2 regions of the Mixta hanseatica genome follow, and region 1 is predicted to be linked to the other one. Evidence: predicted binding sites of a transcription regulator. Region 1 holds the regulator's gene; the other holds the start of a gene.
The links. Region 1 encodes ArgR, which controls arginine synthesis, uptake and breakdown. Its sites were predicted from a motif close to ANTGAATAAAAATACANT; they were not measured.
Positions count from the first base shown of each region.

Region 2: the regulator ArgR is predicted to act here: its motif matches at 4,275-4,292, upstream of argC (N-acetyl-gamma-glutamyl-phosphate reductase).

Region 1 is NZ_CP082904.1:504,226-512,656, reverse strand. It holds gene rplM (50S ribosomal protein L13) at 1-2, opposite strand, end outside; gene zapE (cell division protein ZapE) at 227-1,354, opposite strand; gene zapG (Z-ring associated protein ZapG) at 1,530-1,934, shown strand; gene K6958_RS02415 (hypothetical protein) at 1,877-2,119, opposite strand; gene degQ (serine endoprotease DegQ) at 2,043-3,413, shown strand; gene degS (outer membrane-stress sensor serine endopeptidase DegS) at 3,505-4,560, shown strand; gene mdh (malate dehydrogenase) at 4,617-5,552, opposite strand; gene argR (transcriptional regulator ArgR) at 5,998-6,468, shown strand; gene yhcN (peroxide/acid stress response protein YhcN) at 7,082-7,345, shown strand; gene yhcN (peroxide/acid stress response protein YhcN) at 7,464-7,733, shown strand; gene K6958_RS02380 (barstar family protein) at 7,836-8,123, opposite strand; gene K6958_RS02375 (NAD-dependent succinate-semialdehyde dehydrogenase) at 8,171-8,431, opposite strand, start outside.
Region 2 is NZ_CP082904.1:4,097,658-4,106,088, reverse strand. It holds gene metF (methylenetetrahydrofolate reductase) at 1-121, shown strand, start outside; gene ppc (phosphoenolpyruvate carboxylase) at 185-2,836, opposite strand; gene argE (acetylornithine deacetylase) at 3,080-4,228, opposite strand; gene argC (N-acetyl-gamma-glutamyl-phosphate reductase) at 4,406-5,410, shown strand; gene argB (acetylglutamate kinase) at 5,424-6,200, shown strand; gene K6958_RS19430 (argininosuccinate synthase) at 6,226-7,437, shown strand; gene argH (argininosuccinate lyase) at 7,527-8,431, shown strand, end outside.

The DNA of each region.
Region 1 (8,431 bases):
ATCTAAAAGCTTACCCAAATTAAGTTACACGTTGGTGAAATCCCAAACGCTTGAATAAACGGTTGAGGCTCACACGACCTTATCGACCAGCAAGCCACCCCCTCGGACAGTTTTGCCGGTGCTACAAAGTTTCTGGGAAAAAAAACTTTGCCGTAACGTGGGGTCGCAAGATTATAGAGAAGTCGTTGCCAAAGATCGATCACTTTTCGACAAAAAAAGTGCATTCTCAGGTGAGATGCTTTAAGCGCAAATACTCTTCGCTTTGCATCTCCTGCAGGCGCGACAGGCAGCGCTGATATTCAAACTTCAGCCGCTCGCCCTGATAAATCTCAAACAGCGACGCCTCAGCGGAAACCACCAGCTTAACGTGGCGTTCGTAAAATTCATCCACTAACGCCAGGAAGCGGCGCGCCCGGTCTTCGCTGCGCGCCTGCATCACTGGCACATCCAGCAGCAGCACGCTGTGAAAACGTCGCGACAGTTCAATGTAATCGTGCTGGCTACGCCCTTCCCCGCACAGCGTGGCGAAATCGATCGCCAGTACGCCCTTCTCTACGCCCTGCGTCGGCAGCTGGCGATGATTAATCTCCAGCACCGGTTTCTCTTCGGCCGCCTGCCCCGCCAACGCGATAAACATGCGGCTCATCGCCTGACGCGTTTCTTCGCTCAACGGCGACATCCACAGATGCGCTGAGGTTAACGTACGCAGCCGGTAATCGATGCCCGCATCGACATTCATGATCTCGCAGTGCTGCTTAATCTGTTCAATGGCGGGTAAAAAGCGCGCGCGCTGCAGGCCGTTGCGGTAAAGCTCATCCGGGGGAATATTCGAGGTGGCCACCAGGGTAATGCCGCGCGCGAACAGCGCTTCCATCAGGGTGCCCAGCAGCATGGCGTCGGTAATATCAGAGACGAAAAACTCATCGAAGCACAGCACATCCGCCTGCGCTTTAAAGCGATCCGCCACGATTTCCAGCGGATCGCTTTCGCCCTGCAGCGCGGTTAACTCTTCATGCACCCGCAGCATAAAACGGTGGAAATGCAGCCGCAGCTTGCGCTCCCCAGGAATAGACTGAAAAAAGAGATCCATCACCCACGTCTTGCCGCGCCCGACGCCGCCCCACATATAGAGCCCGCGCACCGGTGGTTGATGACTGTTTTTTTCTTTTCCCAGCAGCTTATTAAGCTTGCCGCGCCAGCCTGAAGCGGACTGAGCGGCGGAAGGTTGACGCGCGATAAGCGCTTGCTGAATCGCATCTAAGCGGCTAATCGCGGCATGCTGGACTTCATCAGGCTGATATTCACCTTTATCCAACGCCTGCTGATAACGCGCCAGCGGAGACATCGTTTGCATTCGTGATCCTGCTTTCCTAAAAAAATGTCAGGCAACTGCCTGTTTGTCGAAAAAAAGTTCGTTCTACACTAAGCGATGCTGCCGCAGGATTCCACTTCCATAAGATTAACGGTTATAGTGGCTACTATTGAAGTGGAACGCCCTACGGAACAACGAGGACAATACGGGAGTCATTATGACCTGGGAATACGGGCTAATTGGTTTAGTCATTGGTATTATTATCGGCGCTGTCGCCATGCGTTTTGGTAATAAAAAATTGCGTGAGCAGCGCAGCCTGCAGTATGAACTGGAGAAATCCAAAGCGGAGCTGGCGGATTACCGTGAAGAGCTGACCAACCACTTTGCTCATAGCGCAGAGCTGCTGGATAACATGGCGCGTGATTATCGCCAGCTTTATCAGCATATGGCGAAAGGATCTAACGATCTGCTGCCTGACCTGCCGGGTGAGAAAAACCCGTTCGCTTATCAGCTTACCGAAGCGGAAGCGGATAACGATCAGGCGCCGGTTCAGATCCCTCGCGATTATTCAGAAAATGCATCCGGTTTGCTGCGTGGTGGTGAACGCACCCCGCGCAACTGATCCCCGGGGCGCGCCAGCGCCCTGTTTCTTTTTGCTTTATCAAGCCAGCCGCCTGCGCTGGCAAGCAAGCCTGTCTTTTCCCTGTTGAGCAGCGAGAGCGTCGTAACGATGAAGAAAAAATCATTATTGTTGAGCGCGGTATCCCTGGCCGTTGGTTTAAATTTGACCCTGGCGCCTTCAGCCATGGCGTCGCTGCCTGCCCAGGTTCAGAATCAGGCGCTGCCCAGCCTGGCGCCGATGCTGGAAAAAGTGTTGCCGGCGGTGGTCAGCGTGCATGTTGAAGGCACATCGACCGAAGACGCGGCGCAGGACCTGCCTGAGCCGTTAAAACGCTTTTTTGGTCAGGGACAGGGCGATGCGCAGCCTCAGCCATTTGAAGGCTTAGGGTCAGGGGTCATTATCGATGCGCAGAAAGGCTATGTATTAACCAACAATCATGTGGTTAACGGGGCCGATAAGATTAGCGTGCAGCTGAACGATGGCCGTGAATATGACGCCAAACTGCTGGGCCGCGATGACCAAACCGACATTGCGCTGATTCAGATCCAGAATGCGAAAAACCTGACGCAGGTAACCGTCGCGAATTCCGACCAGTTACGGGTCGGCGACTTCGCTATCGCCATCGGCAACCCATTTGGCCTTGGCCAAACCGCCACCTCAGGCATTATCTCTGCGCTGGGCCGCAGCGGCCTGAACCTGGAAGGCCTGGAAAACTTTATCCAGACCGATGCCGCCATTAACCGCGGCAACTCGGGCGGCGCGCTGGTCAATCTGAACGGCGAGCTGATCGGCATCAATACCGCGATTCTTGCTTCCAGCGGCGGCAATATTGGTATCGGCTTCGCGATCCCGGGCAATATGGCGATGGAACTGGCTAAGCAGCTGATTGAGACCGGCGAAGTTAAACGCGGTCAGTTGGGCATTAAGGGCACGGAAATGACCGCCGATATGGCGCGCGCCTTTAACGTCGATGCGCAGCGCGGCGCATTTGTCTCGGAAGTTCTGCCTAAGTCCGCGGCAGCAACCGCCGGAATTAAATCTGGCGACATTATTACCTCCGTAGATGATAAACCGATTACCAGCTTTGCCGAACTGCGGGTAAAAATCGGCACCACGCCGCCGGGCAAAGAGGTCAAAATCGGCCTGCTGCGCGAAGGGAAGCCGCTGAGCGTGATGGTGAAACTGGATGCCAGCGCGCGCAGCATGAACAGCGATGAACTGATGACCCCAGCGTTACAGGGCGCATCGCTCAGCGATGGTCAGCTGCCGGATGGTAATAAAGGCGTGAAGGTTGACAGCGTCCAGAAAGGCACGCCAGCCGAACAGATCGGTTTGCAAAAAGATGATGTCATCATCGGCGTTAACCGCACGCGGGTGCAGAATCTGGACGAGATGCGTAAGGTATTGGCCAGCAAGCCGCCTTTCCTGGCGCTGAATGTGGTACGTGGCGGTGAGAGCCTCTACTTGCTGCTGCGCTAACAAGCCCTGGCATATGGCGGACACAAGCTCGTGTGTGTCCGCCTGAGTCATGATATTCTGCCCCAGTTCTTTTCCGATATAGCTTAACATCATGTTTCCTAAACTCTTGCGCTCGGTAGTTCTGGGGCTGATCGTCGCAGGTATTTTACTGGCGGTGATGCCCGCGTTGCGCATCGGCAACAGTTTGCTTTCCGAACCGGAAAGCAGCGCCGATCAAACGCCATTTAGCTTTAATCAGGGTGTACGCCGCGCCGTTCCGGCCGTGGTAAACGTTTATAACCGCAGCGCGTCGAGCAGTAACGGGCGAGGCATTACCACGCTCGGCTCCGGCGTGATAATGAACAATAAAGGTTATATCCTGACTAACCGTCACGTCATTAACGGCGCCGATCAGATTATCGTCGCGTTACAGGACGGACGCTTTATTGAAGCCATGCTGGTCGGTTCGGATAGCCTGACCGATCTGGCGGTGCTGAAAATCACCGCGACGAATTTACCGGTGATTCCCATTAACCGTGAACGTATCGCGCATGTCGGCGATATCGTAATGGCTATCGGTAATCCTTATAACCTGGGACAAACCGTAACGCAGGGCATCATCAGCGCCACTGGCCGCGTTGGCTTAAGCCCTTCCGGACGGCAAAACTTTCTGCAAACCGACGCCTCGATTAATCGGGGTAACTCAGGCGGCGCGCTAATCAACTCGCTGGGCGAGCTGATGGGCATCAATACGCTCTCTTTCGATAAAAGTAACGATGGTGAAACGCCTGAAGGCATCGGCTTTGCAATTCCTACCGCACTGGCAACCAAAATTATGGATAAGCTGATCCGTGACGGGCGGGTTATTCGTGGCTATATCGGCATTACCGGCCGCGAAGTGCCGCCGCTGCATGGGCAGAATGCCGGAATGGATCATATCCAGGGCATCGTGGTGAATAACGTTGCGCCGGAAGGCCCGGCAGCCAAAGCCGGTATTCAGGTTAACGATCTGATTATTAACGTAAACGGCAAGCCCGCCGTTTCTGCGCAGGAAACCATGGATCAGGTGGCGGAGATACGCCCAGGCTCGGTCATTGATGTGCAGGTTATTCGTAACGATCGCAAACTGACGCTGAAAGCCACCATTCAGGAATATCCGGCGCAATAGTCGCTGCCCGACAAGAAAAAAGGGAGCCTCAGGCTCCCTTTTTCACAGGCGCGATCTTACTTAACAAACTCTTCGCCCAGCTGAATATCTTTCTTCAACGTATCCAGCATGCCTTCCAGCGCTTTTTGTTCAAAGTCGCTCAGTTGGCCAATCGGACGACGCTCGGCAACGCCCTCTTTACCCAGCAGCAGCGGCTGCGAGAAGAAACGGGCATACTCGCCATCGCCTTCAACATAGGCGCATTCAACCACGTTGCTTTCACCCTGCAGCGCGCGTACCAGCGACAGGCCAAAGCGTGCCGCTGCCTGCCCCATCGACAGCGTAGCGGATCCGCCACCCGCCTTCGCTTCCACCACTTCGGTACCCGCATTCTGGATACGTTTGGTCAGATCAGCCACTTCCTGCTCGCTGAAAGAAACGCCAGGCACCTGAGAAAGCAACGGCAGAATGGTTACGCCAGAATGCCCACCCACCACCGGCACGTTCAGCTCGGTCGGCTGTTTGCCTTTCAGCTCGGCAACAAACGTATTAGAGCGGATGATATCCAGCGTCGTCACGCCGAACAGACGATTTTTATCGTACACGCCGGCTTTTTTCAGCACTTCCGCGGCAATGGCGACAGTGGTGTTAACCGGGTTGGTAATGATGCCGATCAGCGCTTTAGGGGCGGTTTTCGCCACCTGCTCAATCAGGTTGCGCACGATGCCGGCGTTAACATTAAACAGGTCGGAGCGATCCATACCCGGCTTACGCGCCACGCCGGCAGAGATCAATACTACATCGGCGCCCTGCAGCGCAGGCGTTGCATCTTCACCGCTGAACCCTTTGATTTTAACCGGTGTAGGAATGTGGCTTAAATCAACGGCCACACCGGGCGTTACGGGAGCAATATCGTACAGAGAGAGTTCTGAACCCGCAGGCAGCTGGGTTTTTAGCAGAAGTGCGAGTGCCTGGCCGATACCACCAGCCGCACCGAGAACTGCAACTTTCATCCTAAACTCCTTATTATTGTGAGCAGAAAAATGCCGGAATCCAGCGGGGTACAATGCTGGAGGACCTGAGAAGTAATAGCGAGGACGTTGTCATCGTTTTGCGTAGCAAGGCACAAACCACCAGCGAAAACGGGTGAAAATGACCGCATTACGTACAGAACCGACACTGATCGTAACCGGATACAGATTGATTAATCAGCAATACCTTACACCGTTCGCGCTTAGCAGAACAACATCAATTTTATAACAATTCCTTCACTTCGTCTGCCATAGCTATGCGCTCAGCGTAAATTTTCTCTGCGCGGAAAGTCTGGTAAAATGCGCGCCCACTGCGCGGCAAAGCTATTATTCGCCGCCGCTTATTTGCATAAACATTCATTTAAATGCATAATAATGTATCGCCTGCAGGCCGGGCTTCACACTGTTTTTATATTATCGGTAGCCTATGCGTAACCCATCTAAACAAGAAGATCTGATTAAAGCGTTTAAAGCTTTGCTGAAAGAAGAAAAATTCAGCTCGCAGGGCGAGATCGTGACCGCTCTACAGGAAGAAGGCTTCGACAATATCAATCAGTCGAAAGTTTCCCGCATGCTGACTAAGTTTGGTGCGGTGCGTACCCGTAACGCCAAGATGGAGATGGTCTATTGCCTGCCAGCCGAACTGGGGGTGCCAACCACCACTTCACCGCTTAAAAATCTGGTATTGGATATTGATTACAATGATGCGCTGGTGGTGATTCATACCAGCCCTGGCGCAGCGCAGCTGATCGCGCGCCTGCTGGACTCATTAGGTAAAGCGGAAGGGATCCTTGGGACTATTGCCGGTGACGACACCATTTTTATTACCCCGGCGCGCGCCTTTACCGTAAAACAACTTTATGAAGCTATCCTGAATCTGTTTGAGCAAGAGCTGTAAGTAAAGCGGGATCGTGGCCCTTAGGTAAGCGATCCCGCTGTTCTCTCGCACTCGACGCTTATATCTCTCTTTACCTGCCGCTGATATTTTAACCCGCCGCTGGTACCTGTTTACCTGCCGCCACCGTCCGTCATCTGTCGTGGTCGCTCGTAGCTTGCCATGATGACTTTCCGTCGACGCTTTGATTATTCATTCACTGTCCGTTATCCGTTCCAGGCTGTTAATAAACCGTACTATCAGCGCCAAATGGAATAAGCGACTGTCGCCAGAAAGCCTGCCCAGGCACCTCATTCGCATATCGTGCTGCCTTTATGGCTATAAATCAGGGCATATCACTGCCTTTTTGTTTTCACTGGTGTATTTGGCCAGCAGACAAAGCACAAATAGATAAAGTCTCTCATATCATTGTTTTGGTTAAAAAATAACGGCAATAGAGCAAAATATGTGCACCTTTTATAACTTAACGTTATAAAAAAACCGTCATTGGCTAAAGTGTCACAACAAAACATTATTAGCAGAATATTAATTTCATACGTGATTAGATCTATACTTGTTTTCGTGATGCGGATCACAGAGCAAATAAAGACAAAAACAGAAGACGAGGAACAGATCAATGAACATTAAAACTACCATCGCAGCCGTAGGGCTTCTTTCTACCCTGTCATTTGGCGCTTTTGCCGCAGAATCCATTAACGCAGAGCAGGCGCAAAATCTGCAGTCTGTGGGTACGGTAAGCGTGAGTGGTGTAGCAGGTACGCCGATGGATATTCATCAGGCGCTGCAGGCAAAAGCCGAACGTCAGGGCGCCAGTGCGTATCGCATTATCGAAGCGCGTAACAACGATAACTATCACGTCACTGCTGAACTGTATAAATAAGCGGAACCTAATCCGGTTGTAAACCGCTTTACCCGATGAACGACCCAGGCAGCCCCAGAAATAATAATCGCTATCAAGCCATCCAGGCTGCCATAACACCCATATTCAGGAGTAAGAGATGAAAACTACATTTACCTTTGCCGCTTTAGGTCTGGCCTCACTGCTTTCATTCGGCGTAGCCGCGGCCGATCTGGTCACGCAACAAGACGTCGCCAGCCAAAACCTGCAGCCAATTGGCACCATTTCCGTTAGCGGTATCGATGCCAGCCCAACTGCAATTCGCCAACATCTGTCGCAGAAAGCGGATAAAGAAGGCGCGTCTGCTTACCGTGTTGTTGAGGCTTATGCCAACGGTAACTACCACGCTACCGCTGAAATCTATAAATAATTAGCGAGCCTGAAGGTCTGAAAATTAACGCCAGTAAAATTCTATAAGCAATTCCTCGTCAGCTGCTGACGAACCCTTTGGCCCTGCTGTTTGGGGCCTTTTTTATTGGCTTTTTTTCGACTGGCGGACATTAAAACGCAGCTGACCTTCCAGCTCCTCTTCCGCCTCATCAAACAGTAAAATCAACGCGCCATAGCGGCGTTTTTGGCCGGCGCCTAAATGAATGAACTCAATTTCTACCGGTAACGGCAGCTGCGATTGGGTGACGGCATCCCATAATGAATCCAGATCCACAATTAACCGATCGTTAAGCGCAAAGCGTTCGCTGAACTGGCGATAAAAATGCGCCTGATCGACAATCTCATCAAAGTCGAAAATCTCTTTTTTCATGCGGCTGCTCCTTAATACGCAACTGGGCGCCTGAGCGCCCAATCTGCTTACAGACCACCGATATGCAGGGCTTTTACTTCCAGATACTCTTCCATACCTAATACTGAGCCTTCGCGTCCCAGCCCGGACTCTTTTACGCCGCCGAAAGGTGCCAGCTCGGTGGATACTGCGCATTCGTTGATACCAATCATGCCGCTTTCCAGCGCAGAGGAGACGCGAAACACCCGCTGCAAATTTTGCGTATAAAAGTAGGCGGCCAGGCCATACTCCGTGGCGTTTGCCCGGCGGATAACCTCATCCTCATCGCT
Region 2 (8,431 bases), 710 kb from region 1:
GAAAATTCTCAGCCGGGAAGGCGTGAAGGACTTCCACTTTTATACGCTGAACCGCGCTGAAATGAGCTACGCCATTTGCCATACGCTGGGTGTACGTCCGGCGGCGCAGCTGGTTGCCTGATTAATTACGAAACGAAAGTTTAAGAGGGCGCATCTTCAGGAGATGCGCCTTTTTTTGTCGCCGTTAACCGGTGTTACGCATACCTGCCGCCACGCCCGCAATGGTAACCATTAGCGCCTGCTCAACACAGGGATCTGGCTCTTCTCCTTTCGCTTCCTGCGCACGCGAACGGTGCAGCAGTTCCGCCTGCAACACATTAAGCGGGTCAGTATAAACATTGCGCAGGGCGATAGATTCCGCGATCCAGGGCTCATCGGCCATTAGATGGGCATCATTGGCGATGGTGAGTACCGCTTTAATATCCGCCTCCAGCCGATCGCGCAGCTGTTGGCCCAGCGGCCACAGGGAAGGATCTACCAGACGCTGATCGTAATATTCCGCCAGCCACAGGTCGGCCTTCGAGAATACCATTTCCAGCATGCCGAGACGGGTAGAGAAGAAAGGCCAGTCGTGGCACATCGCTTCCAACTGATCCTGATGCCCTTCATCCATCGCCTGCTGTAGCGCGGCGCCCGCGCCCAGCCAGGCGGGCAGCATTAATCGGTTTTGTGTCCAGGCGAAAATCCACGGAATCGCGCGCAGGGATTCCACCCCACCGGTAGGGCGACGTTTGGCGGGACGCGAGCCCAGCGGCAGTTTGCCTAATTCCAGCTCCGGCGTGGCAGATCGGAAATAGGGCACAAAATCCGGATTTTCGCGTACGTAACCGCGATAGATGGCGCAAGAGGTTTCCGAGAGCTGATTCATAATGTCGCGCCATTCGCTTTTCGGCTCCGGCGGCGGCAACAGGTTAGCTTCAAGAATGGCGCTGGTATAGAGCGACAGGCTGGCTACGGCAACTTCCGGCAGACCGTATTTAAAGCGGATCATTTCACCCTGTTCGGTTACGCGCAGGCCGCCCTTCAGGCTGCCGGGCGGCTGGGAAAGCAGTGCCGCCTGCGCCGGTGCGCCGCCGCGTCCAATGGTGCCGCCGCGGCCATGAAACAGCGTCAGGGCGATACCCGCTTTTTCGCAGGTTTTAATCAGCGCGTCCTGCGCCTGGTATTGCGCCCAGGAAGCGGCCATTACGCCAGCATCTTTAGCCGAGTCGGAATAGCCGATCATGACCATCTGCTTGCCCTGAATAAAGCCGCGGTACCAGTCGATGCTAAGCAGCTGCGACATCACATCATTGGCGTTATTCAGATCGTCCAGCGTTTCAAACAGCGGCGCTACCGGCAGCGCAAAGGGAATGCCTGCCTCTTTCAGCAGCAGATGAACCGCCAGCACGTCGGAAGGCGTTTTCGCCATAGAAATGACATAGGCGGCAATTGAACCCCGCGGCGCTTCCGCCGCTACGCGACAGGTATCCAGCACTTCGCGCGTCTCATCGCTCGGCTCCCACTGACGCGGCAGTAGCGGACGTTTTGAATTCAGTTCACGGATCAGGAACGCCTGCTTATCCGCTTCGGACCAGCTTTCGTAATCCCCCAGGCCAAGGTAACGCGTGACTTCCGCCAGCGCTTCGGTATGACGCGTGCTTTCCTGACGCAGATCGATACGTACCAGCGGGACGCCAAAGCATTTTACCCGGCGCAGCGTATCAAGCAGTTGCCCGTTGGCGATAATGCCCATGCCGCACGCCTGTAGCGATTGATAGCAGGCGTACAGCGGCTCCCACAGCTGATCGTTGGAAATCAGCAGCCCTTCGGGGCGCGGCAGGCGGTCGCCTTTCAGACGGCGTTCCAGGTAAGCCTGAGTGGTCATCAGCTGCGTACGCAGACGTTTTAAAATTTCGCGGTAGGGTTCCAGTGCCTGCGGATCGCCACACAGTTTGCGCAGTTCGTCGGTACATTCCGACATCGACAGTTCGGATATCAGCACGCCGATATCGCGCAGGAAAAGGTCGGCGGCTTTCCAGCGGCTCAGTTGCAGAACATGATGGGTGATGCTGGCGGTGACGTTGGGGTTGCCGTCGCGGTCGCCGCCCATCCATGAGGTAAACTGCACCGGCACAAAGTCCACCGGCAAGGTATAACCAAAGGTTTCTTCGACCTGTTCATTCAGCTCGCGCAGAAAATTGGGTACGCCATCCCACAGGCTGTTTTCCACCACCGCAAAGCCCCATTTAGCTTCATCGACAGGAGAAGGGCGATATTTACGGATTTCATCGGTATGCCATGCCTGCGCGACCAGCTGACGCAGGCGGCGCATAATCTGGTTGCGGTCATAGTCAGAAATATCATTATGATCGAGCTGTTTTAAACAGGTATTTACCTCAACCAGCTTATGAATCAGGGTACGGCGTGTAATTTCGGTAGGATGGGCGGTGAGGACCAATTCCAGCGAAAGCGATTCAATCGCTTCACGGATATCCGTCTCGTTCAGGTCAGGCTGCTGCTTCAGACGCTCGAACGCTTTTTTCATCAGTTCCGGATGGTTAGCGCCTTCATCATTCGGTGAAATGGTCTGGTATTGTTCAGCCACGTTGGTCAGGTTGAGGAACTGGCTGAAAGCGCGTGCTACCGGTAATAACTCGTCATTGGAGAGATTCTGTAAAGTGGTTAACAGCTCCTGACGATGAGTGTCATTTCCCGCGCGGGATGACTTGGAGAGTTTGCGGATGGTTTCCACCCGATCAAGGATGTTTTCTCCCAGCGCATCCTTAATCGTATCCCCGAGCAGTTTGCCGAGCATACTGACATTACTTCGCATTGCGGAATATTGTTCGTTCATATGACCCCTGACACCCTTCTTGTCTTTTAATTTTTACCCTTGCGGGCATAACGCCGCCTTTTATCTAGCCATGTAACTGACCATTCGTCAATTGCGTAAAACGTGCCGCATCATGCGGGTAACTGCCGGTAATTTAAGAAATTTCATAAGGGCGGAGTGGGATAAGTTATTCTTATCGGCAAAGTTGAAATTTTGCAGGAGCAATTTACCGTTTTAGCAGTGAATTGCCCCAAATGATGCCAATCAGTGACAAAAATGGTTAACCATCTGTCCAATCAACTCACGCGTCGGCTTAATAAATGCCATATCAATAAATTCGTCTGGCTGATGCGCCTGATTAATGGAGCCCGGCCCTAATACCAGCGTGGGACACAGCTGCTGAATAAAGGGCGCTTCGGTGCAATAATTCACCACTTCCGTTGGCGTACCCAGCAGCTTTTCTACCACCTGAACCAGCTGATGCTCACGCGGGCATTCGTAGCCTGGAATGGGAGGATGGAGTTCGGCCACCGTCAAACGGCCCGGCCAGCGTACGCTAACCGGCGCCAGCGCCTCATTCAGCAGTTCGTCCAGATCGCTCAGCGTCAGGCCCGGCAGCGGACGAATATCCATATGCAACTCACAGCAGGCGCAAATGCGGTTCGCCGCATCGCCGCCGTGGATATGACCGAAATTCATTGTGGGATAAGGAATAGCAAAGCCGTCATGGTGATAACGCTCTTTTAGCGTATTACGCAACTGCATCAGATGACCGATAGCTTCATGCATCAGTTCGATAGCATTGACGCCGCGCGCCGGATCGCTGGAGTGGCCCGATTGTCCCTCTACGCGAATCGCGTTAGAGAGATGACCCTTATGCGCCCGCACCGGCTTCAGCGATGTCGGTTCGCCAATAATTGCGCAGTCCGGACGCAGCCTGGTGGATTCCGCAAAGTATTTGGCGCCCGCCATCGTGGTTTCTTCATCCGCCGTAGCGAGAATATAGAGCGGTTTTTTGAAGGCGCTGATATCGACATCCCGCAGCGCATCAAGAATAAAGGCGAAAAACCCTTTCATATCTGCGGTGCCGAGGCCGTACAGCTTGTTGTCATGCTCGGCGAGGGTAAAAGGATCGCGTGTCCAGCGCCCATCATCAAAGGGAACCGTATCGGTATGTCCCGCCAGTAACAGGCCGCCTGCGCCTGCGCCGCTTTTAGCCAGCATATTGAATTTATGCCGCGTTCCCGGTACCGGCTGCACTTCCACACTGAACCCTAAATCACGGAACCAGCCGGCCAGCAGAGTGATTAAACTTTCATTGCTCTGATCGAGCGCGCTATCGGTGGCGCTGATGGATGGCGTGGCTATTAGCTGGCGGTAAAGTTCGATAAAAGGCGGTAATTTTGTCTTCACTGTTGACGGTCCTTGAGTTAGGATGTATCAATATTCATGCATTAATAGTGAATAAAAATACAATAACGTGCGCGGGATGGGAAACGAATTTACCCGCTGACTGACGTTAAACTTTATGGGCGCGCGGCGACACGGCTGCACACCGGATCTGAATGACTGTAAAAGGTATACAGCCTGATGTTGAATACGCTGATTGTAGGTGCCAGTGGTTATGCTGGCGTTGAGCTGGCGACCTTCCTGAATCGTCATCCGCATATGAACATAACCGCTTTAGCGGTTTCAGCGCAAAGTCCGGATGCCGGAAAACGTCTTTCCGATTTGCATCCGCAGCTAAAAGGGATTCTGGATCTGCCGCTGGAACCGCTGAGCGATGTCTCCCTCTGGGCCGACAAGGTGGATGTGGTTTTCCTCGCCACCGCCCATGAAGTTAGCCACGATCTCGCCCCACAGTTTCTGGCGGCGGGCTGCGTCGTCTTCGATCTCTCCGGCGCATTCCGCGTTAACGATGCGGATTTTTATACGCGCTACTACGGTTTTACTCATCAGCATAGCGCGTGGCTGGAAAAAGCGGTTTATGGCCTGGCGGAATGGCAGCACGATGCGGTGAAAGAGGCGCAGTTGATAGCGGTGCCTGGCTGTTATCCAACCGCCGCGCAGCTGGCGCTAAAGCCGTTAATCGAGGCGGGATTGTTGAATGATGCGCAGTGGCCAGTGATTAACGCCACCAGCGGCGTGAGCGGCGCCGGACGCAAAGCCAGCCTGAATAACAGCTTCTGTGAAGTCAGCCTGCAGCCTTACGGCATTTTCAATCATCGTCATCATCCTGAAATCGTTGCACACCTTGGCGTGCCGGTTATTTTTACGCCGCATTTGGGCAATTTCCCGCGCGGTATTCTGGCCACGATTACCTGTCGCCTGCAGCCGGGCGTTAGCCGCGACGATGTCGCCGAAGCGTTCCACAACGCCTATCAGGATAAACCACTGGTACGCATCTATGAGCAGGGCGTACCGGCGCTGAAATCGGTGGTTGGCCTGCCGTTCTGCGATATCGGCTTCGCCGTGCAGGACGAGCATCTGATCGTGGTGGCGGCGGAAGATAATCTGTTGAAGGGCGCGGCCTCGCAGGCGGTGCAGTGCCTTAATATTCGTTTTGGTTTCCCGGAAACCCAGTCACTTATTTAAGCGGATACTTACTATGACCACTCCATTAATTATCAAACTGGGCGGCGTGCTGCTGGATAGCGAAGAAGCGCTGACGCGTCTGTTTACAGCACTGGTGACGTACCGGGAAGCGCATCAGCGTCCTCTGCTGATCGTTCACGGCGGCGGCTGTCTGGTTGACGAACTAATGAAAAAGCTGGCGCTGCCGGTACAAAAGAAAAACGGCCTGCGCGTGACGCCCGCCGATCAGATCGACATCATCACCGGCGCGCTGGCGGGCACGGCGAACAAAACCCTGCTTGCCTGGGCAAAGAAACATCATATTCAGGCGGTTGGCCTTTGCCTGGGCGACGGCGGCATGGCGAACGTTGCTCAGTTTGATGAAGAGCTGGGCCATGTCGGCAATGCACTGCCTGGTTCGCCGGCGCTGCTGAATACGCTGCTGCAGGCGGGCTATATGCCGGTTATCAGCTCTATCGGCATTACCGAAGCGGGCCAGCTAATGAACGTTAACGCCGATCAGGCGGCCACGGCGCTGGCGGCGACGCTGGGCGCAGACCTGGTTTTACTCTCTGACGTTAGCGGCATTCTTGATGGCAAAGGCCAGCGGATTGCTGAAATGACGACGGCGAAAGCGGAGCAGCTGATCGCGCAGGGCATTATTACCGACGGCATGATTGTTAAAGTCCATGCAGCTCTTGATGCGGCGCGTACGCTGGGCCGTCCGGTCGATATCGCCAGCTGGCGTCATGCAGAGCAACTGCCCTCACTGTTTAACGGCGTGTCTATTGGCACCCGGATCTACGCATAAAGCATAAACATTCAAGGATTAAGACATGCAAAATCAAGGCATCAAGAAAATCGTTCTGGCTTACTCGGGTGGTCTGGATACGTCCGCCATTATTCCGTGGCTGAAAGAGAACTACGGCTGTGAAGTGGTCGCTTTTGTGGCGGATATTGGCCAGGACCGCGAAGATTTAGTCGGCGTAGAGAAGAAAGCGCTGCAGTCCGGCGCGTCAGAATGTCATGTTGCCGATCTGCGTGAAGAGTTTATCCGTGACTACGTTTATCCGGTGCTGCAAACCGGCGCGCTGTATGAAGGCAGCTACCTGCTGGGCACCTCCATGGCGCGTCCGATTATAGCTAAAGCGCAGGTTGAGCTGGCGCTGAAAGTGGGCGCGGATGCGCTGTGTCACGGTGCAACCGGCAAAGGTAACGACCAGGTCCGTTTCGAAACCACTTATACCGCGTTGGCGCCGCAGCTGAAAGTGGTCGCGCCGTGGCGTGAGTGGAATCTGCGTTCACGTGAAGCGCTGCTTGATTACCTGAAAGCACGTGATATCCCAACCACCGCCTCGCTGGAAAAAATCTACAGCCGTGATGAAAACGCCTGGCATATTTCTACCGAAGGCGGCGTGCTGGAAAGCCCGTGGAACGCACCGAATAAAGATTGCTGGGTCTGGACTGTCGATCCGCAGGAAGCGCCGGATCAGCCGGAACAGGTGACGGTAACGGTAGAGAAAGGACGCGTGGTTGCGGTTAACGGCGAGCAGCTGAGCCCGTTCCAGTGCCTGGATAAACTGAATGCGCTGGGCGCGAAACATGGCGTGGGCCGTATCGATATCGTAGAAAACCGTCTGGTCGGTATTAAATCACGTGGCTGCTATGAAACCCCCGGCGGCACCATTATGGTTAACGCGCTGCGCGCGGTAGAACAGCTGGTGCTGGATCGCGATAGCTTTAAATGGCGCGAGCAGCTAGGTCTGGAGATGTCATACGTGGTGTATGACGGACGCTGGTTCGCTCCGCTGCGTAAATCGCTACAGGCTGCCGCTGAGTCGCTGGCGACCGAAGTGAACGGCGAAGTGGTGCTGCAGCTGTATAAAGGCCAGGTGACGGCGATTCAGAAGAAATCAGCGAACAGCCTGTATTCTGAAGAGTTTGCCACCTTCGGTGAAGATGAAGTTTACGATCACAGCCATGCGGGCGGCTTTATCCGTCTGTTCTCCCTCTCTTCACGCATTCGGGCGCTGAACGAGAAGAAATAACCGGGATGGCAACGGGCGGCGAGCGGTAGGCCGCCCTGATAACAAGCCAGGCTGAGCCTTGCGCGCAACAGATTTCAGGAGCATTCAAGATGGCACTATGGGGTGGACGGTTTACACAGGCGGCTGATGGACGGTTTAAACAGTTCAACGATTCGCTGCGCTTTGATTATCGCCTGGCCGAGCAGGATATTATCGGCTCTGTGGCCTGGTCGAAAGCACTGGTGACCGTTAACGTATTAACTCAGGATGAGCAGCAGCAGCTGGAAGTTGCGCTGAATACGTTGCTGGAAGAGGTGCGCGCCAATCCGCAGCAAATCCTGCAAAGTGATGCTGAGGATATCCATAGCTGGGTTGAAGGCCGACTGATTGAAAAAGTGGGCGCGCTGGGCAAAAAGCTGCATACCGGACGTAGCCGTAACGATCAGGTTGCCACCGATTTAAAGCTCTGGTGCAAAGAGCAGGTCTTGCTGCTGCTGAGCGCGGTGCGTGAACTGCAGCAGGCGTTAGTCGTCACTGCCGAAGCCAACCAGGATGCGGTTATGCCGGGCTATACGCATTTGCAACGTGCGCAGCCGGTAACCTTTGCTCATTGGTGCCTGGCCTACGTTGAGATGCTGGCGCGCGATGAAAGCCGTTTACAGGATACGTTGAAGCGTCTGGATGTAAGCCCGCTGGGCAGCGGCGCGCTGGCGGGAACCGCTTATGAAATCGATCGCGAGCAGCTGGCGGAATGGCTGGGCTTTGCCAGCGCCACGCGCAACAGCCTGGATAGCGTCTCCGATCGCGATCATGCGCTGGAGCTGCTTTCCGATGCGGCGATCGGGATGGTGCATCTGTCGCGTTTTGCTGAAGATCTGATCTTTTTTAATACCGGTGAAGCCAACTTTGTTGAGTTATCCGATCGGGTCACATCTGGCTCATCGCTGATGCCGCAAAAGAAAAATCCTGATGCGTTGGAGCTGATTCGCGGCAAGTGCGGTCGGGTGCAGGGCGC